2 regions of the Paenibacillus sp. J22P59 genome follow, and region 1 is predicted to be linked to the other one. Evidence: predicted binding sites of a transcription regulator. Region 1 holds the regulator's gene; the other holds the start of a gene.
The links. Region 1 encodes NrdR, which represses ribonucleotide reductase genes. Its sites were predicted from a motif close to AACACNATATATNGTGTT; they were not measured.

Region 1 (8,802 bases):
GAAGGCATTTGGCATTTCGCAATTCGAGCTGCCCGGCTATGAAGCCGATGATATCATTGGTACGCTGACGCGGATTGCGGATGAGAATAAGGTCGAGACGATTGTCGTCTCGGGGGACAAGGACATGCTGCAGCTTGCTTCGGATCATATTACAATTGCCATTACCCGTAAAGGCATTAGTGATACCGACCATTATTCCCCTGCTGCGATTCAGGAAAAGTATGGGCTGACGCCATTGCAAATTATTGATCTTAAGGGACTAATGGGCGATACATCCGATAATATTCCCGGCATTCCCGGTGTTGGAGAGAAGACAGCGCTCAAGCTGCTTCATGAATTCGGTTCTGTCGAAGAGGTGCTTGCCAATACCGCAAGCTTGAAGGGCAAGATGAAGGAGAAGGTGGAGCAGCATAAAGAAGATGCCATTATGAGCAAGAAGCTTGCGACCATCTATCGTGAGGTACCGCTTGAGCAAAAGGCGGATGAGCTCAAGTATGATGGCTATGATCAAGCCTCGCTGGCTGATGCTTTCCGCAAGCTTGAGTTCAAATCGTTGATTGACCGTTTGGATCTTGGTGCTGAAGGCTCCGCAGGCGGCCAATCCTCCGAGCCGGCAGCCGAGCTTGATATTATTGTGATTCAATCGGAGCAGGATCAGCAGAAGCTTGATGCGCTCCTAACGGCTGTACAAGCCGATCATGCGGTGCATGGTCTCTATGTAGAAGCGATCGGAGAGAACCCACATCATGCTAACGTACTGGGTTTATCACTGGCGGTAGGAGATTCGGTCTACGTGCTGCCAGTTGCTGCGCTTGAGCTGCCCTTCACAGAACCGCTGCGGGCTTGGCTCTCTGATTCGTCAAAGCCGAAATACGGCTTCGATACGCATAAAGCGGAGCTTTCTCTAGGCTGGAGGGGCATCTCCTTGCAAGGAGCCGAGTTCGATGTTCAATTGGCTGCTTATTTGCTTGATCCTACTGAAGCGAGCCAGACGCTGGCTGGAATGAGCGAGCGCTACAGCTTGCCGGCTGTCCCTTCTGATGAAGCGGTCTATGGCAAAGGAGCGAAGTTCAAAGTGCCGGAGGAGAATGTGCTCTACCGTCACTTGGCAGCGAAAGCCCATGCGGTAGGACAAATTGTCGAGCTGCAGCGGACAGATCTGGAAAAGAGCGATATGAACAAGCTGTATTATGAGCTTGAGCAGCCGCTAGCCCATGTACTTGCGGGAATGGAGCGTCAGGGCATTGCAGTAGAAGCAAGCGAGCTGGAGAAGCTCGGAAGTGATCTGGAGAGCAAGCTGTCTACGATTATGAGTGATATATACAGTCATGCCGGAACGGAATTTAATATTAATTCTCCCAAGCAATTAGGCGAGATTTTGTTCGAGAAATTAGGGCTTCCCGCCAAGAAGAAAACGAAAACTGGCTATTCAACTGACGCCGCTGTACTGGAAGAGCTCGCGCCTTACCATGAGATTATTCCGCTTATTCTGCATTATCGGACTTTGGCGAAGCTTCAGTCCACCTATGTAGAGGGCTTGCTTAAGGAGATTCGTCCTGAGACAGGCAAAATCCATACCTATTACCGCCAGACTATTGCAGCTACAGGCCGGCTTAGCAGTCAATTCCCGAACCTTCAGAACATTCCAATTCGGCTGGAGGAGGGCAGGAAGATTCGAAAAGCATTTGTTCCTTCCGAGCCGGGCTGGCTTATTCTTGCCGCCGATTACTCTCAGATCGAGCTGCGGGTGCTAGCCCATATATCTGGGGATGAAGGGCTCAAAGAAGCCTTTATTAACGATATGGACATTCACACGAAGACTGCGATGGACGTATTCGGCGTCTCGCAGGATCAAGTGGATTCCAATATGCGTCGCTCGGCTAAAGCCGTTAACTTCGGAATTGTATATGGCATTAGCGATTTCGGCCTGTCGCAGAACTTGAATATTACACGTAAAGACGCAGCCAAATTCATCGAGCAATACTTCGAGGCATTCGGCGGCGTCCGTAAGTATATGGATGATATCGTTACAGAGGCTCGCAAAAACGGCTACGTTACGACGATGCTGGAGCGCAGACGCTATTTGCCGGAAATTAAAGCATCGAACTTCAATCTTCGTTCCTTCGCTGAACGGACGGCGATGAATACGCCAATTCAAGGTACAGCAGCTGATATTATTAAGCTGGCTATGGTTCGCATGGATGAGACGCTTCGTGAACGCGGACTCAAGAGCCGTATGCTGCTGCAGGTACATGATGAGCTGGTATTTGAAGTGCCTGAGGATGAGCTTGAATTAATGAAAGAGCTTGTTCCAAGTGTTATGGCAGGTGCCTTGAAGCTGGATGTTCCGCTGAAGGCGGATGTGAGCTACGGTGCCAATTGGTATGAAGCGAAGTAGCCCATTATGGGGCTAAATCGGTTATAATGTTGTTGAGGTGAAGAGACATGCCTGAATTGCCAGAGGTAGAGACAGTCAGAAGAACATTAATTGAGCTGGTGGCAGGTAAACGGATAGCATCCGTTACCGTTAAGCTGCCTCGTATTATTCAACGTCCTGAGGAGCCGGAGCAGTTCGAAGACGCACTCGTTGGACAAACGATTCAAACCGTAGAACGCCGTGGAAAGTTTTTGCGAATCGTAATGGATGGCCTTGTATTAGTCTCCCATCTGAGGATGGAAGGTAGATATGGCGTATTCCCAAGCGATGAGCCAGTTGAGCTTCATACTCATGTTCTGTTCCATTTTGATGATGGAACAGATTTAAGATATAAGGACGTCAGACAGTTCGGCACGATGCATCTGTTCGAGCTTGGTACCGAGTTTGATCTTCCCCCGCTTAACAAGCTCGGTCTTGAGCCGATCGATAATCCGGCATTCACACTGGAAGCGCTGCGGAGTCGGCTGGGGAAGCGTACCACTAAGATCAAGCCGCTCCTGCTGAATCAGGAATATGTAGTAGGGCTTGGCAATATATATGTAGATGAAGCATTATTCTTGGCAGGAATCCATCCCGAGCGGACAGCTGAATCGCTGAAATCTGCTGAATGGAAACGATTATTCGAGGCTATTGTCGCAACCCTTGCCAAAGCGGTTGAAGCTGGAGGCTCTTCGATCAAGTCTTATGTGAATGGACAAGGGGAAATGGGTATGTTCCAGCACCAGCTCCTCGTCTACGGCAAAAAGGATGAGCCCTGCACGACCTGTGGCAGCCCGATCAAGAAGTTCGTAGTTGCCGGCAGAGGCACGCATATTTGCAGCCGCTGCCAGCCCTCGGCCTCTGTACGAAAGCTGACGATTCGCCCCTAACATAGGACTGTACAATAATAGGTGAATGCACCGTAACGGAATCCCCGCATATGCTATTGTGATTACGAACAATAGGCGAATGTCTTGGCTTAAGCCATTCGCAAGGCGGGGAGGGACGAGAGTTGTTCGTGCATTTTGCATCTTTGTTGGTGCTTGCTTTTGCCGTCAGTGTAGACGGATTTGGAGTAGGTGTAACTTATGGACTGCGGCGAATTCGAATTCCGCTCATATCGGTTATTATTATTGCTTGCTGCTCAGGGTTCGTGATTTGGCTGTCGATGCAGGTAGGGACTTGGTTGACAAGATATTTATCACCTGTCGTCTCGACATGGATCGGCGCTTGCGTACTCATTGGCATTGGCATTTGGGCGTTGCTGCAGCTTAGGAGAAATAGGGTAGACACACGTTCGGCAGGAAGCCTGGAGCAGGACTCTGATACTGAGGCTAAAGCAGAGATTTCTGCTGAGCGTGCCAATCCCGTATTGGTTGTTATTGTAGAGATGAAGCGGCTTGGGCTAGTTATCCAAATATTACGGACTCCACAAGCGGCAGACATTGACAAGTCGGGAATTATATCGGCATCCGAGGCGGTTATGCTCGGGGTTGCCTTGTCATTAGATGCTTTTGGTGCTGGTATAGGTGCAGCCATGATTGGGCTGCCGGCGCTGTTGACAGCCTTCGTTATAACAGCAGCAAGTGCGCTTTTTCTACTGAGCGGCATTCGATTCGGATTCCGATTCTCGAATTGGAGAGGGATTCAAGCCTTGTCGGTGCTTCCAGGTATTTTATTAATTATGATGGGAATTATGAAGCTGTTATAAGTGAGCGGATAATGGAGCATAAATGGAGGTGAAAGCTTGTGAAGATTGGTTTGACCGGCGGTATCGCGACTGGCAAGAGCACCGTAGCCACTATGTTAGTGGAGAGGGGGGCATTGCTGGTCGATGCCGATCAGGTTGCAAGAGAGGTTGTCATGCCCGGCGAATCGGCTTTAGAGGCTGTCGCCTCTTTATTCGGACAAGCTGTATTACATACAGATGGAAGCTTGAATCGGAAGGCGCTTGGCGAGATTGTGTTCAAGAATCAAGAGCTGCTGGTGAAGCTGGAAGCGATTCTGCATCCCGCAATAAGAAGCCGTATGCAGGAGCGCATCAGGCAGTATGAAGCAGACAACCCCGAGCGACTTATTGTGGCAGATGTGCCTTTGTTATACGAGACGGGGCAAGAAGGCTTGTATGATGGGGTCATGGTCGTCTATGTGCCAGCGAGTGTTCAGTTAATCAGGCTTATGGAACGTAATTCGATTGGTGAAGAGGAAGCTGCTAGGAGAATAGGGCTGCAGATGGACATTGAACAGAAAAAAGCTCGGGCGGATTGGGTAATTGACAATAGTGGTACGTTGGAGGAGACGGGTAAACAGCTGGATGCTTTTTGGACGAGCAGAGGCTTATCATGAAGTGGCTGCTGAAGAAGAGAGTGCTGCTTATTGTGCTGATCGGCTTGCTGGCGATGCTGTTTTTAACTTCGAACTGGATGGAGCGATATATGTATCCTATTCGGTATAAGGAAGACATTCGAGCCAGTGCTTCCAATTATGGGGTAGATCCTCATTTGGTAGCAGCCATTATCCGCTCGGAGACGAATTTCTCAACGGGCAAGGTGTCCAAAAAAGGCGCCCTAGGACTGATGCAGATTATGCCGAATACAGCAGACTGGGTCGTTCAGCAAGCGGGGTTCGAGCGCGTATCGAATGAAATGCTAATGGAGCGTGCAGATGTAAGCATTGAGGTTGGGGTATGGTATTTACAGTCCCTGCACAAGCAATTCGATCAGAATCCGATTGCGGTGATCGCTGCTTATAATGCCGGACCCGGCAATGTGAGAAAGTGGTTAGATACAGGCAAATGGGATGGTCAGCTGGAAACGAAGAGTGAAATCCCTTATGGAGAGACTCGTCACTATGTACAGCGTGTCATTTATTACTATAATAAATATAAAGAGCTGTATCCGGAACTTTGAACTTTGATGACAACAGGCAAGAAGCTTTGGTTGCCATCCACTTCTGGGACAAGGCAACCAAAGCATCTGTTAATCATGACTGATGAAAAGGTTATTTATTTCCTGCAAGGGATTGCTCGGCAATTTGCACCAGGCGACGAGTGATATATCCACCGATCGATCCTGCATCTTTGGTAGTGAAATTCCCGTAATAACCATCTTGCGGGATTGCAATACCCAGCTCTTGTGCGACCTCATATTTCAGTTGGTCTAGTGCTGCCGTAGCTTGTGGTACTACCAATTGGTTGCTGCTGCGGTTTTGGCTCATTTGTTGTTCACCTCCTTGCGGTTGGTAACAATATTATGTGCTTAATTCCAAAGATCATTACAAATACACATTGGTAATTATTTCAACTAAACGAAAGGGAGTGAAAGTATATGAAATGTCCTTATTGCGACTATTCCGGAACGAAGGTACTTGATTCCCGCCCTGCGAACGAGAATAAATCTATCCGTCGGAGGCGTGAGTGTGAGAAATGCAGCCGCCGCTTCACGACATTCGAGATGATTGAAGAAACGCCGCTTATTGTTATAAAAAAAGACGGCAGCCGCGAAGAATTCAGCCGGGACAAAATTTTGCGTGGTTTAATACGTGCTTGCGAGAAGCGTCCAGTATCGGTCGAGCATCTTGAGGTTATTGTCTCTGAAGTAGAGAAGGAGCTCCGCACGACAGCACTTGCTGAAGTTGAGAGCAGAGTGATCGGTGAGTATGTGATGGGCCAGCTATATCCAATTGATGAAGTGGCTTATGTGCGTTTCGCATCTGTGTATAGACAGTTCAAGGACATTGATATGTTCATGAAAGAATTGAGCAGCCTTTTGTCGAAGGATCCAGTTAATAATAGCGGTACTTAATTTATCTGTGCATAGCAGTATAGTCCGCTCTTCTTTTGGGGGGAGTTACAATGGACATTAATAAATAAAGCGAAAATCCGTACATAGGGTTTTCGCTTTTTTTGTCTCGAAAGTTAGGTATGGGAAATTTGACCCTTGGTGCGTGAGGTAAGAGCAGAAGAAATCTGAACATCCGGTCTGGTATGAGGCAAGATCACAAAAGTATGAGGAAAAGCACCTATAAATGTGGTGGGTGGGGGAGGAAGCAGGAATGTATGAGGTAAAACTCATCCGTCAGGAAGCTTGGCTCTTGAGATATGAGGCTAGCCTCATACAATGCTTGTTGTGCAGGATAAGCGGGTCGAATGGATGAGTATAGCCTCACAGAAGAGTGAGGTAGTCGCAGCGCTCGCAGTTGTGGGCTCGTTATTTGAGTAGATGGCAGTGTGTGGGTTAATTAATAAGCTAGTGGTTAGTTGAAAAATCAGGCATTTTAGCTGTTCACTTTGCCGGTATGAGGCAAGATCACATAAGTATGAGGAAAAGCACCTATAAATGTGGTGAGTGGGGAAGGAATTCGGAATGTATGAGGTAAAACTCATCCGTCAGGAGGTTGGGCTCCTGAGATATGAGGCTAGCCTCATACAATGCTTGTTATGTAGGATAAGCAGGTCGTATGGATGAGGATAGCCTCACAGAAGAGTGAGGTAGTTGCAGCGCACGCAGTTGTGGGCTCGGTATTTGAGTAAATGGCAGTGTTGGCTAATTTAAAAGTTAGTGACAATATAGGTTAGTTGAAAAACTAGGCAAAGCAATTGTAGTGAGTCATTTAGTTGCTGAACAGTAGATGGTACGATTGCTCTTGATAAGCTGGCGGGATAGGGAGAAGCTTGGCTCCTGAGATATGAGGCTAGCCTCATACAATGCTTGTTGTGCAGGATAAGCGGGTCGAATGGATGAGTATAGCCTTACAGAAGAGTGAGGTAGTCGCAGCGCTCGCAGTTGTGGGCTCGTTATTTGAGTAGATGGCAGTGGGGGCTAGTTGAAAAGCTAGTGCCATTATAGGTTTGTTGAAAACTAGGCGTTGCAGCTGTAAGGAGTTAATCCGTTACATGAGGGGGAGGTTACGGTTGATAAGTTAGTTTGGGAAGTTTTGCTGTTACTGATCTGCAAGAATAAACAGTCAATAATTAAATGAATTATTTCTTCATTCTCTCTTCAATGGCATATCTAATTCAATATATTCCCATTATGAATCGCTATTTTTATAGCTGATGCCTATCAATTCTTAAATTCAGTTAGAAAAAATATACAAGTATCGTTTTTCAAAAAATAATGTAAACTAAAACTAGCTCAAAGTTTGTTATTATTATACTTTACAGATAGTTTCGATCTTACTTGCATGGTCAGAGGAGTGAAAGGGTTGGGTAATTTTAGACATAAGCTTGGCAAATGGAACTCGATCCGCAATAAGATATTTTTTTCAATTCTGCTGTTTCTGATTATTCCATTCCTTCTTACGTTTTATCTGATGGACAAGCCGCTGGAGAAGGTGATTGAGCGTAAAATAGGAGACTCTGCACAGGATGCCCTCCATCTTGTTAATTTCAATGTGAATTTATTTCTGGAGGATATGGTCCAATCAGCTGTCGATATTACGACAACCCCGAGCATTACTAAGCTGCTCAAGGACCCTAATGCTTACAGCAAATATGAGAAATTACGCCTGAATGATGAAATATTGAATCGCTTATTCAGCTCCTATTATACAAATACATATGTGACCTTATTCGATGCGCAGGGCAATTGGCTTAGTACAAGCTATATGATGGAAGAACTGCTGGAAGAGTATAGGGATTCGGATTGGTACATCGATATGATGAGCAGGCCGTATCAGATCAAATGGATGTTCAACGATGAGCAGCTATTATATACGGACCGCAAACCAATCATCACGCTTGTAAAAACGGTTACGGAGCTGCTGAGCAATCGTAATACGGGAATGATTGTGTTCAGTGTGTCAGAAGAGGACCTGCGCAAATATTTGACGGGTCTTGAAGGCGAGGTCTATCTGGTCGACAAAGAAGGGACAATTGTGTCCAGCCAGACCAAAGAGAGAATTGGTCAAAGTGTATCAGAAGAAAGCTATATGCCAAAAGTAAGAAAAGGCATCAAAGGGCAGGAAATTATCGAGAAGGACGGCCAAAAGTGGATCGCTAATTATAATACGGTGAAGCTTAATGGCTGGAAAATTATACAGGTGGTTCCGTATGATACGGTATTCAAGGAAATTTTCGAAATTCGCCAGACGAATATTCTGATCTTTATTTTCATTTTCATTATTTTCACCTTCATTACATTGTCCATTTCCTACAGCATATCGAAGCCGCTCAAATTGTTGAAGAAACGGATGCGGGAGCTGGAGGATAAGGAGTTCTATTCTGCGATCGCGATTACGGGTCCACAGGAAATTTCCTCACTCATTAGCACTTATAATAAAATGGTTAAGGAGATTCGGGGACTTCTGCTTAAGGTGAAGGATGAATACGAGCAGAAGGAAGATATGCGATTCCGCGCCTTGCAGGCACAGATTAATCCGCATTT
Region 2 (8,802 bases), on a different contig from region 1:
CACCTTAGCCCAACGAGTCGAAGTTTGCTCATTAAGCTTAGGAAAGCTGGTGCCAGCACTCGCAATTTGGCCGTCAGCAGGGCCGCCGTTAGGGAAGCCTTTAGGCGCTTCAGCGCTTTGCGGCTCGTAAGCAGCTCCTCCACAATCTGTATTTATCTTTTTTTGGCATAACAATGCGCGGCTCGCTGGAACATCCAAATACCCGTGAGCCGAGCTTGTGTCTGGAAACAGAAGCATCAGTACAGCGGTCATCAGAAGCATACCGCCAGCAACAAGCAGCTTGTGGAACAAACGGTGGTTCGGTAAAGCCAGATTCATCATTAATTCCTCCTTAGATTTGGGTTTTCAAATACAAAAGCGCTTACATTTATCTGCTCTAAACCAGCATCACCTCCCTTAAAAATCAAGCATCAAGCTATTTTTAAAAGTACAGGCTAGCACATAGTCTTGTCTATAGGCATAAATAACTGGATATGCAATCCAATTATATGCCGTATCAGAGCATATCAAAACAAATTTTATTGAAAAAATTGTTACAATCTATAATTTATGCAGCTTCTTGTCCTTCTATATAGGGTAATCACTACTATAACTACTAATAATACCTAGTATTTCTTATCTATTTCTTATCCGACGAATAAGCATATGGAAGTCGCCATTCATTTATACCCAGCAATGGGTCTTATGAAACAAATAATATAAAAAAAAGCAACTGAAAAAATCTCAGTTGCCCATTGGCTTTCTTATTGACTGAATCGTATATGCAGAAAAATTTTTTCAACATTAATCAATTACACTTGCTGTATCCGCAGGTGCTGCATTGCTTGCAGCCCTCTATACTAAGCAGCGTAGCTGCACCGCATGACGGACAGAGATCCCGCGAGTCCACTTCTCCTGACTTAGGCAGCGCTGCATCCACGAACGGAGGCTGTGCAAGCTGAGAGGAAACCGCTTCTTCGCCGCTATCCATATGAATTTCAAGCGCCTTTGCTACCGCGTCAGCAATAGATTCAACACGATTGACACCGAATCCGATTGCGCCTGAACCCCCGATTCCCTTCAAATGCTTGGTCAACAGCTTCACTTTATTGCCGTGATCCCCATACCGCAGGAATAAGGAGCATACCCGTCCTAGCGCTTCTGCCATCGCGAATACATCGGAGCCCGCTTTGCCGACATTGAGGAATATCTCCCCTGGAATGCCGTTCAGGTCATTTATTGTAATATAGGCCATGCCGAATGGCGTATTGATTTTGTAGGTTGCACCACGCAATATTTGCGGACGGCTCTTATATTGTTTATCCAGCACCTGCTCCGACTGATCTAACGAATTCTTGCCCATTTGACGATCCACCAATGCACCCTTACCTGCTTCCAGCTTTGTTGCCGCCTTTATTCCATCATCCGCAGCTTGGGCGACTGGCTTCTTCAATTCTGATTCCTTTTTCTTTTTCTCTTCCTCTTCACTCTTCGTCGTTGACAAGACCTGGACATCACGGCTTCCGTCCCGATAGATCGTCACGCCCTTGCAGCCAAGGTCAAAGGCCAGCTCATATAGTTCCTTTGTCTCCTCCACTGTGAAATCACTCGGACAGTTGGCAGTCTTCGAGATGGAGCTATCTACCCAGCGCTGAATAGCGGCTTGCACACGAATATGGTCTTTTGCCGACAAGTTCATTGCAGTTACGAAGTACGCTGGCAGCTCCTCGCCAGGATGCGTATCCTTCCATTGCTGGGCAATAGGCACAAGCTGCTTGTCATAGCCAAGACGGCTCTGGCGGAAATATTCAAAGGCAAAATAAGGCTCTATGCCAGTTGATGTGCCGACCATCGTCCCTGTGCTGCCTGTCGGCGCTTGCGTAATAACAGTAACGTTACGCATGCCATTGCTTCGCACGGCCTCGCCCACTTCGGGATACTGCGAGATCATATTGCGCATAAACCCGCTTTGCAGGAAGGGCTCTGCCTCGAAGGCTTCGAAGGAGCCTTTCTCCGCAGCAATCTCTGTGGATGCCAAATAAGCCTCTCTGGCGATGAACCCATACAGCTCATCGAGAAATACAAGCGATTCTGGGCTTCCATATCGTACGCCAAGCTGAATCATAAGCTCCGCAAGTCCCATCGTCCCTAGACCGACGCGGCGCTCGCGCTTTTGATTTTTTTCATTTTCTTCAAAATGATACGGCGTAGTGTCAATCACATTGTCGAGGAATCGCACGGACCATCTCGTTACCTTAGCCAGCTCTTCCCAAGCCACCGCGTGATTCTCTTGGTCATAGAATTTGGATAAATTGATCGCTGACAGGTTGCATACGCCCCATCCCGGAAGCCCCTGTTCGCCACAAGGATTCGTGCTAATAATCGGATTGAAATACCAGCTATTAGACATTTGATTGTAATACTCCATAAATACGACACCAGGCTCCGCCGACTTCCATGCCGATTCAATAATTTTATGCCAGACGTCGCGGGCACGGACTTTTTTGTACAGAATCACTCTTTTGCCAAGCTTACGCCATGCCTCTAGGTCGCCGTCCCACAGCTCATCATATTCAGGGTCCTTCGTATCCGGGAAGACAAGCTCCCACTCCAGATCCTCTTTGACGGCTTTCATAAAACCATTGCTGACACAGACAGACAGATTTGCATTCGTAACCTGCCCCATCGTCTGCTTAACCGTTATGAAATCCTCAACATCCGGATGCCAATCATTCATCATCAGCATTAATGCTCCGCGTCTTGATCCGCCCTGCTCGATCAGCCCTGTTGTATAGCTGAACAAGCCACCCCAAGAAACAGCGCCGCTCGAGGAACCGTTAACTCCCGCTACAATAGCGCGCCGCGGACGGAGCGAGGACAGATTAATGCCTACACCGCCTCCCCGCGCCATAATTTCGGTCATTTCCGTCAGCGTAGTCATAATACCGCCGCGGCTATCCCTTGGAGAAGGAATAACATAGCAATTGAAGAGCGTCAGCTCCTCACTCGCACCCGCTCCAGCTGCAATTCGGCCCCCGGGCACGAGCTTCCAATCATCGAGCAAATAACGGAACCGCTCCGTCCATAACGCCCGCTTCTCCTCCGTGTCTTCTGCACCTGCCAAAGCACTTGCAAGCCGTGACCACATTTCCTCCGGCGTCTTCTCTTGCGTCAACGTCAGCTTCTCCACATCCGAGGTTACCACCTCGCCGCTCCGCAGCTGCACCTTTACTTCAGCGCCATTGCGGGCTACGACCTCTCCAACCTCCTTGGCAGGGAATTTCGGATCATCCTTCGTCAATACTAATACAACGTCCCCGACCTTCGTTAAGCTCGTATCCGCTTGCTTCCACGCATAGCGATCCAAAAAAATCTTCTCGCTAAGCCCCTCCAGCTGTCTTCCCCGATTATTCGCCATTTGTTATAATTACCTCCCCATTCCACTGCTTCCTGCTTACTAACAGGTTCATCTTATATGAGATAAATCACAATATATTGTGTATAAATACCATTATAACATACTACATATGGACTTAAAGCCATCTCAAGCCTCATTTTTCCCTAATCTCTCCTACTACTCCCTGCCACACTTCTGATAGCTTGTTTTTTCTTTAATTTCGGACATTTCTTATTAATATTTGTTGAAAAGGCCATACTAGAGGCAACTATCCCTTTTTCCACCTGAAAGGAGCTGCTCCATTGTCCTCTACTATAAATAATCAATCCAACGGCAACACCGCAGGAGCCTCCCTCATTACTCGTCCCCTCCATGCCCACGTGGATATGCATGTTGATCGTTCCTGGTTCGACGAGCTCCAAAGCCGTGTAGCCAAAAACGGGCCATGGGATGATTGGACACTATATCAGCTGTCTATGGAAGCCGAGCAGTCCAAGCGAATTGAGAGCTTCGAGCAATTGCAATGCCTCCGTTCTTTGCCTTCCTTAGAACCGATGCCTCACCAGATCAGTACTGCACGCAAAGTGCTGCATGAGATGGGCGGCAGAGCCATTCTTGCGGATGAGGTTGGACTAGGCAAAACAATCGAAGCGGGCCTTGTGCTCAAAGAATACATCGTACGCGGTCTCGTTCGCCGGGCTCTGATTCTCGTTCCTGCTTCACTCGTACTGCAATGGGTTCGTGAGCTGAATCAGAAATTCGGCATAGCTGCTGTCGCGCAAAAGAAAGAACATACTTGGCATTATGACGTAGTTGTCGCTTCAATGGATACAGCGAAGCGCGATCCTCATCGTGATATTGTTCTTGGCAATGATTATGACCTCATCATTATTGATGAAGCGCATAAGCTCAAGAACAAAAAAACGACCAACTATCAATTCGCCTTGCAGCTCCGCAAGAAATATTGTCTGCTGCTGACGGCTACTCCTATTCAGAATGATCTCGATGAATTATATAACCTCATTACACTGCTGAAGCCGGGCCAGCTTGGCGGGCAAAGCGAATTCGCCGCTAACTTTGTGGTTGATAAAAGACTGCCTAAAAATGAGGACCAGTTGCAGGATGCCTTATCCGGCATTATGATCCGCAACCGCAGAGGCGACGGAGGCATTTCGTTCACGAAACGCTTTGTTAAGAATATTCCGCTCGAATTGTCAACCGAGGAGAAAGCGCTCTACGATGCTGTCACCGGATTTGTCAAAGAACGTTATGAAGAGAGCGGCGGCGACATGTCCAGCATGCTCTCCCTTGTAACCCTCCAGCGCGAGGTGTGCAGCAGCCGTGATGCCGTGTTCCTTACGCTCGTCAATCTGTTCAAGAAGACCGCCGAGGATTCGCCGCTTCGCGCCAAAATATGGGGGCTTGTGGAGTTCATCAAACAGATTCAATCGAACACCAAAGCCGAAAAGGCGATGGAGCTAATTAAGGAAATGAATGACAAGGTTATTATTTTCACCGAATATCGTGCGACGCAGGAATATTTGCTGCAATTTTTCCGCAAGCATAATATCAGTGCCGTCCCCTATCGAGGCGGGATGAATCGCGGCAAAAAAGATTGGATGATGGATCTATTCCGTGGACGCACCCAAGTGCTTATTGCAACGGAAGCCGGCGGCGAAGGCATTAACCTGCAATTCTGCCACCATATGATCAACTTCGACCTTCCTTGGAATCCGATGCGAGTGGAGCAGCGAATTGGGCGGGTTCATCGGCTCGGGCAAACCGAAGATGTGAAAATATATAATTTGTGCACACTTGGCACCATTGAAGAGCATATCGTTCATTTGCTGCATGAGAAAATTAACCTGTTCGAGCTGGTCATAGGCGGATTAGACCATATTCTAGAGAAATTCGATAAGAGCGATGGCTCCTTGGAGCAGCGTCTGGCTCGTATGCTTCTAGAAACTGGCGGGAGTGAAACCGAGCTCCGCGAGCAGATTAATGAGCTTGGATCATCGCTGGTCAAGCTTCGGGACGATGCTGCTGATGATCCTGCATTAGCGGTAGAGCCTGCCGCGATCCTATCCCAAATGACGGCATTAGGCCAGAAGGTAGAGATACGCCCATGAATGAGAAACAAATACACAAGTTTGTTCATCGTTATCTGGAAGCGACAGACTGCTCTATTATTGAGAAGTCCCCTGCTCATTTCACCGTCAAGCTATCGCCTGCAGCGGATCGGGAATTAACGAATCGCCCGTATTATTGGAGCTTCGTTGATCGTACGGATGCAGAGCCAGAGACCATGACCTTCTTGTTCGTAACCGATAAGCCCAAATATGAAGCTGCACTTGAGAGTCCTGTAATACAACCGTCCACTCAACAGCCATCCGCTGTCGATGCGGCGCTAAATCGATCCTTCGGCTTCATCAACAATAACCTGGCAGCGCCTGCACGAGTGCCTCGCGAGGATTTGCATTTTGGCTCGAATAAGCTGGAGCAGCTTTTCAAGGCAGCCAAAGCCTACGGAAGCTACGTTAATTTGTATCAGGAGCGGGACACTAGAGCCAGCAATCCATTCCAATCAACCGCTTATACGGCTTGGCTTGGTGTTAATATGCGTGTGGAGTTCGCCTGTGACCGGAAGCGCGAGGAAATTCACAGCTTCGGCATTTCTCTGGCAACGGGACACTGCATCGACCATTTTTTCGATCATCTTGTAGCAATGAAGCTATCCCCAAGACTTCCTGCGAATGTCCATATTGCTAAGAACGGCATCTCCATGGCCAAAGCCTTAACTATTATCGAGCAATCACTCGAACGAAAGCTTCGGGCTTATGACTATAGTTGGGCCGCAGATGCCTCCTCTCGTCTCGAGGAAGAGCTGGAGCGCGTTCAGAACTATTATGAGCCCATTATTAAGCATGCAGTTGAAGAAAATAAGCCTGCCTTAGAAGAGCAATACAAGCAGCGCTATTCCGAAATTAAATGGCAATATGAGCCCCGCGTAACCGCTTCCGCCATTAATTGCGGTATTTTCCACTTGGAAGGGATCGAATAACAACAATAAGACGGTATCCGCATCAATACGCCAAAAAAAGTACATGACCATTCCTCACAAGCGCGACACATTCCAACAGCCTCTGCCAGCTTGTCCGATTACAATGGTCATGTAGTCAATATCAGGCAGGAGATCTCAGAGCCTGCTTCATAGAAAAGGGTGACACTAACTTGCGCCAATGGACCAATAAGCTGCTAGCTTCTGTCGTTTTTCTCACTGTATTGTTGTCTGCTTCTGGCGTACATGCCCAGCAGGCTCTCTCTACGCCGTCGATACCAGCAACCGACAACGCCCTTGAAGCGCATATTCAGAGCTGGGTTGCCGAAATTGCCAAGCAGCCTTCTTTTGAACAATGGAAAAATGCCGCCTATACAATCTCTCCCCTTGGGGCCGGTATGCATAGCTGGCTCGTCATTATTCAGCAGAATAAGCTTTCAGTGGGCTATGCAGTCATTCATGCCAAGGAAGAAGGCGGTTATGCCCTTGGTGAATATGGAATGGGCTCTTACTTATATAATGAAACAACGCTGCATTCTTCTATGAAGCAGCTTGAACTCATCCCTTCGGCATCGACTAGCAAGCGAATCTATATTCATCCCTTATTAGCTGTCTGGAAAATAAAAGAGGGATACACTGATGCCATGAGCGGAGAATGGCTGCCGCTTAATGAGAAGGCGTGGAAGGTTGCTTTCATGCAAGAACAGAAGTTAGCAGCGGCAACGAATGCACTATTGGGGCAATCAGGGGCTATTAAAAAGGCAGTACGAATCCGATCATTTGATCCTTATCATACACTGCCTTGGCTTACCGAGAAGCCGATGCTTTCCTTGCATGCCACTTCTTACAAGCCTTTACTTACCGCAATTAGCTCTAAGCAGGAGGTCCGTTATACGGCGGAGCGATTCGGAGGAAAAATGCGTTATGTGTGGTCTGTCACAGGCTATCAGCAATGGGATAATGATACGATATTTATAGCCCTCGAAGAAGATGAGCTCGGCGAGAGCCGGAGATTTGTTCCGCTGTCGCTGCTTGCCGAGCTTGGCCAATTCTACCTTTAACGAGAATCTCGACCTCTCCACCATAATAAAATAGCAGCAGGTCCCCAACCGAACCAACGCGTCAGCCATGGCTCTCTTCCTGCCTTGGCTGATGCTTTGGTCTGCTTGCGATCAACCTTCGGCGTATCTAGATGCTTCACGAGCTCCACGGTCATGTACTTAATTAGATCATTCCCGCTTGCCATATCCATCACCTCGTTTATTTGTTAATACAAGTTTGCCCGTCACTTGCCATTCTTACACGTGCATGACTTTTCCTCTAAAGAGCCACGCTAACAACAGCTAAAATTGAAGCTGATGATTCGCAGACCTTTAGGAGGGTTCACCATGTTTATGTACGGATTAAGAAGCATTGCCATTATTCTACTCACCTTTTGTTTGTCTGCATCAACGGTGCAAGCGGCGAAGCTGGAACCCTCTAATAGTCATGAAGAATGGACCATGCCATCCGCTGCCATCTTAATTGATGCAGGACATGGCGGCATTGATGGAGGAGCTTTTTCCGATTCGATTCTAGAAAAGGACATTAACCTCGCCATAGCTCAGAAGCTGTATCTTCTTCTGAATAGCCAAGGAATTCCGGCTGTCCTGAACCGAACCGGCGATTACGCGCTCAGTGATGACAACAGATGGCATATCAGCAAATCGAGGCATAGGCGTGATCTGTCTCAGCGGCGCCAGCTCACCGAGGAAATCGAGACGCAATTGCTCGTCAGCCTTCATGTGAATGCCACACGGAATACTTCCAAGTCTGGCCCGCTTGTCCTCCATCAGGAGAATGGCGAAAGTGCGCTGCTGGCGTTTTGCATTCAGGATACGTTGAATCGACAGCAACAGAGCAGCTTTTTGCCAAGAGAGGGCACTCCCTTCTACTTGCTGCGCAGAGTCAAGCAGCCTGCTGTTATTGTCGAGATGGGTTTCATTAGCAATGCAGGGGATCGAGCTATGTTAACGGACCCTCGTCAGCAGCTGCGTATCGCCTCCGCTATTGCTTCAGGGATTCGGAATTACAAGTGGATCACCAAGTGAAGCCGGCAGCATCTGCGACACCTTCACAAATTGCACATTGGAGTTAGTCTGCATGCCGGGGATAGACTGTCGCAGAACAGCGGCTGTCTTCTTGCCCGGCGCTCCTACATGACCGATCGTAATACATGAATTATGCGTCTCCAAATGCTTCTTAATAACGCCGAGCTGCTTCGAAATATGCTGCTCTGTATATACATCATCAAGAAATACATCATTCGATACGAGAGGAACGCCCAGCTCCTGTGTCACTTTAGGAACAATCGTCTTATAAGTTGTCC

Region 2: a site for NrdR is predicted at 3,464-3,481, ahead of AC50YO_RS06065 (adenosylcobalamin-dependent ribonucleoside-diphosphate reductase). Genes of this name have one in related genera too.

The regions. Positions count from the first base shown of each region.
Region 1 covers NZ_JBXENX010000009.1:132,468-141,269, reverse strand. The annotation lists gene polA (DNA polymerase I) at 1-2,398, shown strand, start outside; gene mutM (DNA-formamidopyrimidine glycosylase) at 2,446-3,306, shown strand; gene ytaF (sporulation membrane protein YtaF) at 3,429-4,127, shown strand; gene coaE (dephospho-CoA kinase) at 4,166-4,762, shown strand; gene AC50YO_RS17070 (lytic transglycosylase domain-containing protein) at 4,759-5,325, shown strand; gene AC50YO_RS17065 (alpha/beta-type small acid-soluble spore protein) at 5,417-5,632, opposite strand; gene nrdR (transcriptional regulator NrdR) at 5,743-6,219, shown strand; gene AC50YO_RS17055 (sensor histidine kinase) at 7,622-8,802, shown strand, end outside.
Region 2 covers NZ_JBXENX010000003.1:163,611-172,412, reverse strand. The annotation lists gene AC50YO_RS06070 (lytic polysaccharide monooxygenase) at 1-318, opposite strand, end outside; gene AC50YO_RS06065 (adenosylcobalamin-dependent ribonucleoside-diphosphate reductase) at 788-3,397, opposite strand; gene AC50YO_RS06060 (DEAD/DEAH box helicase) at 3,763-5,505, shown strand; gene AC50YO_RS06055 (YqhG family protein) at 5,502-6,437, shown strand; gene AC50YO_RS06050 (hypothetical protein) at 6,608-7,495, shown strand; gene AC50YO_RS06045 (YqzE family protein) at 7,492-7,680, opposite strand; gene AC50YO_RS06040 (N-acetylmuramoyl-L-alanine amidase family protein) at 7,823-8,524, shown strand; gene AC50YO_RS06035 (divergent polysaccharide deacetylase family protein) at 8,489-8,802, opposite strand, start outside.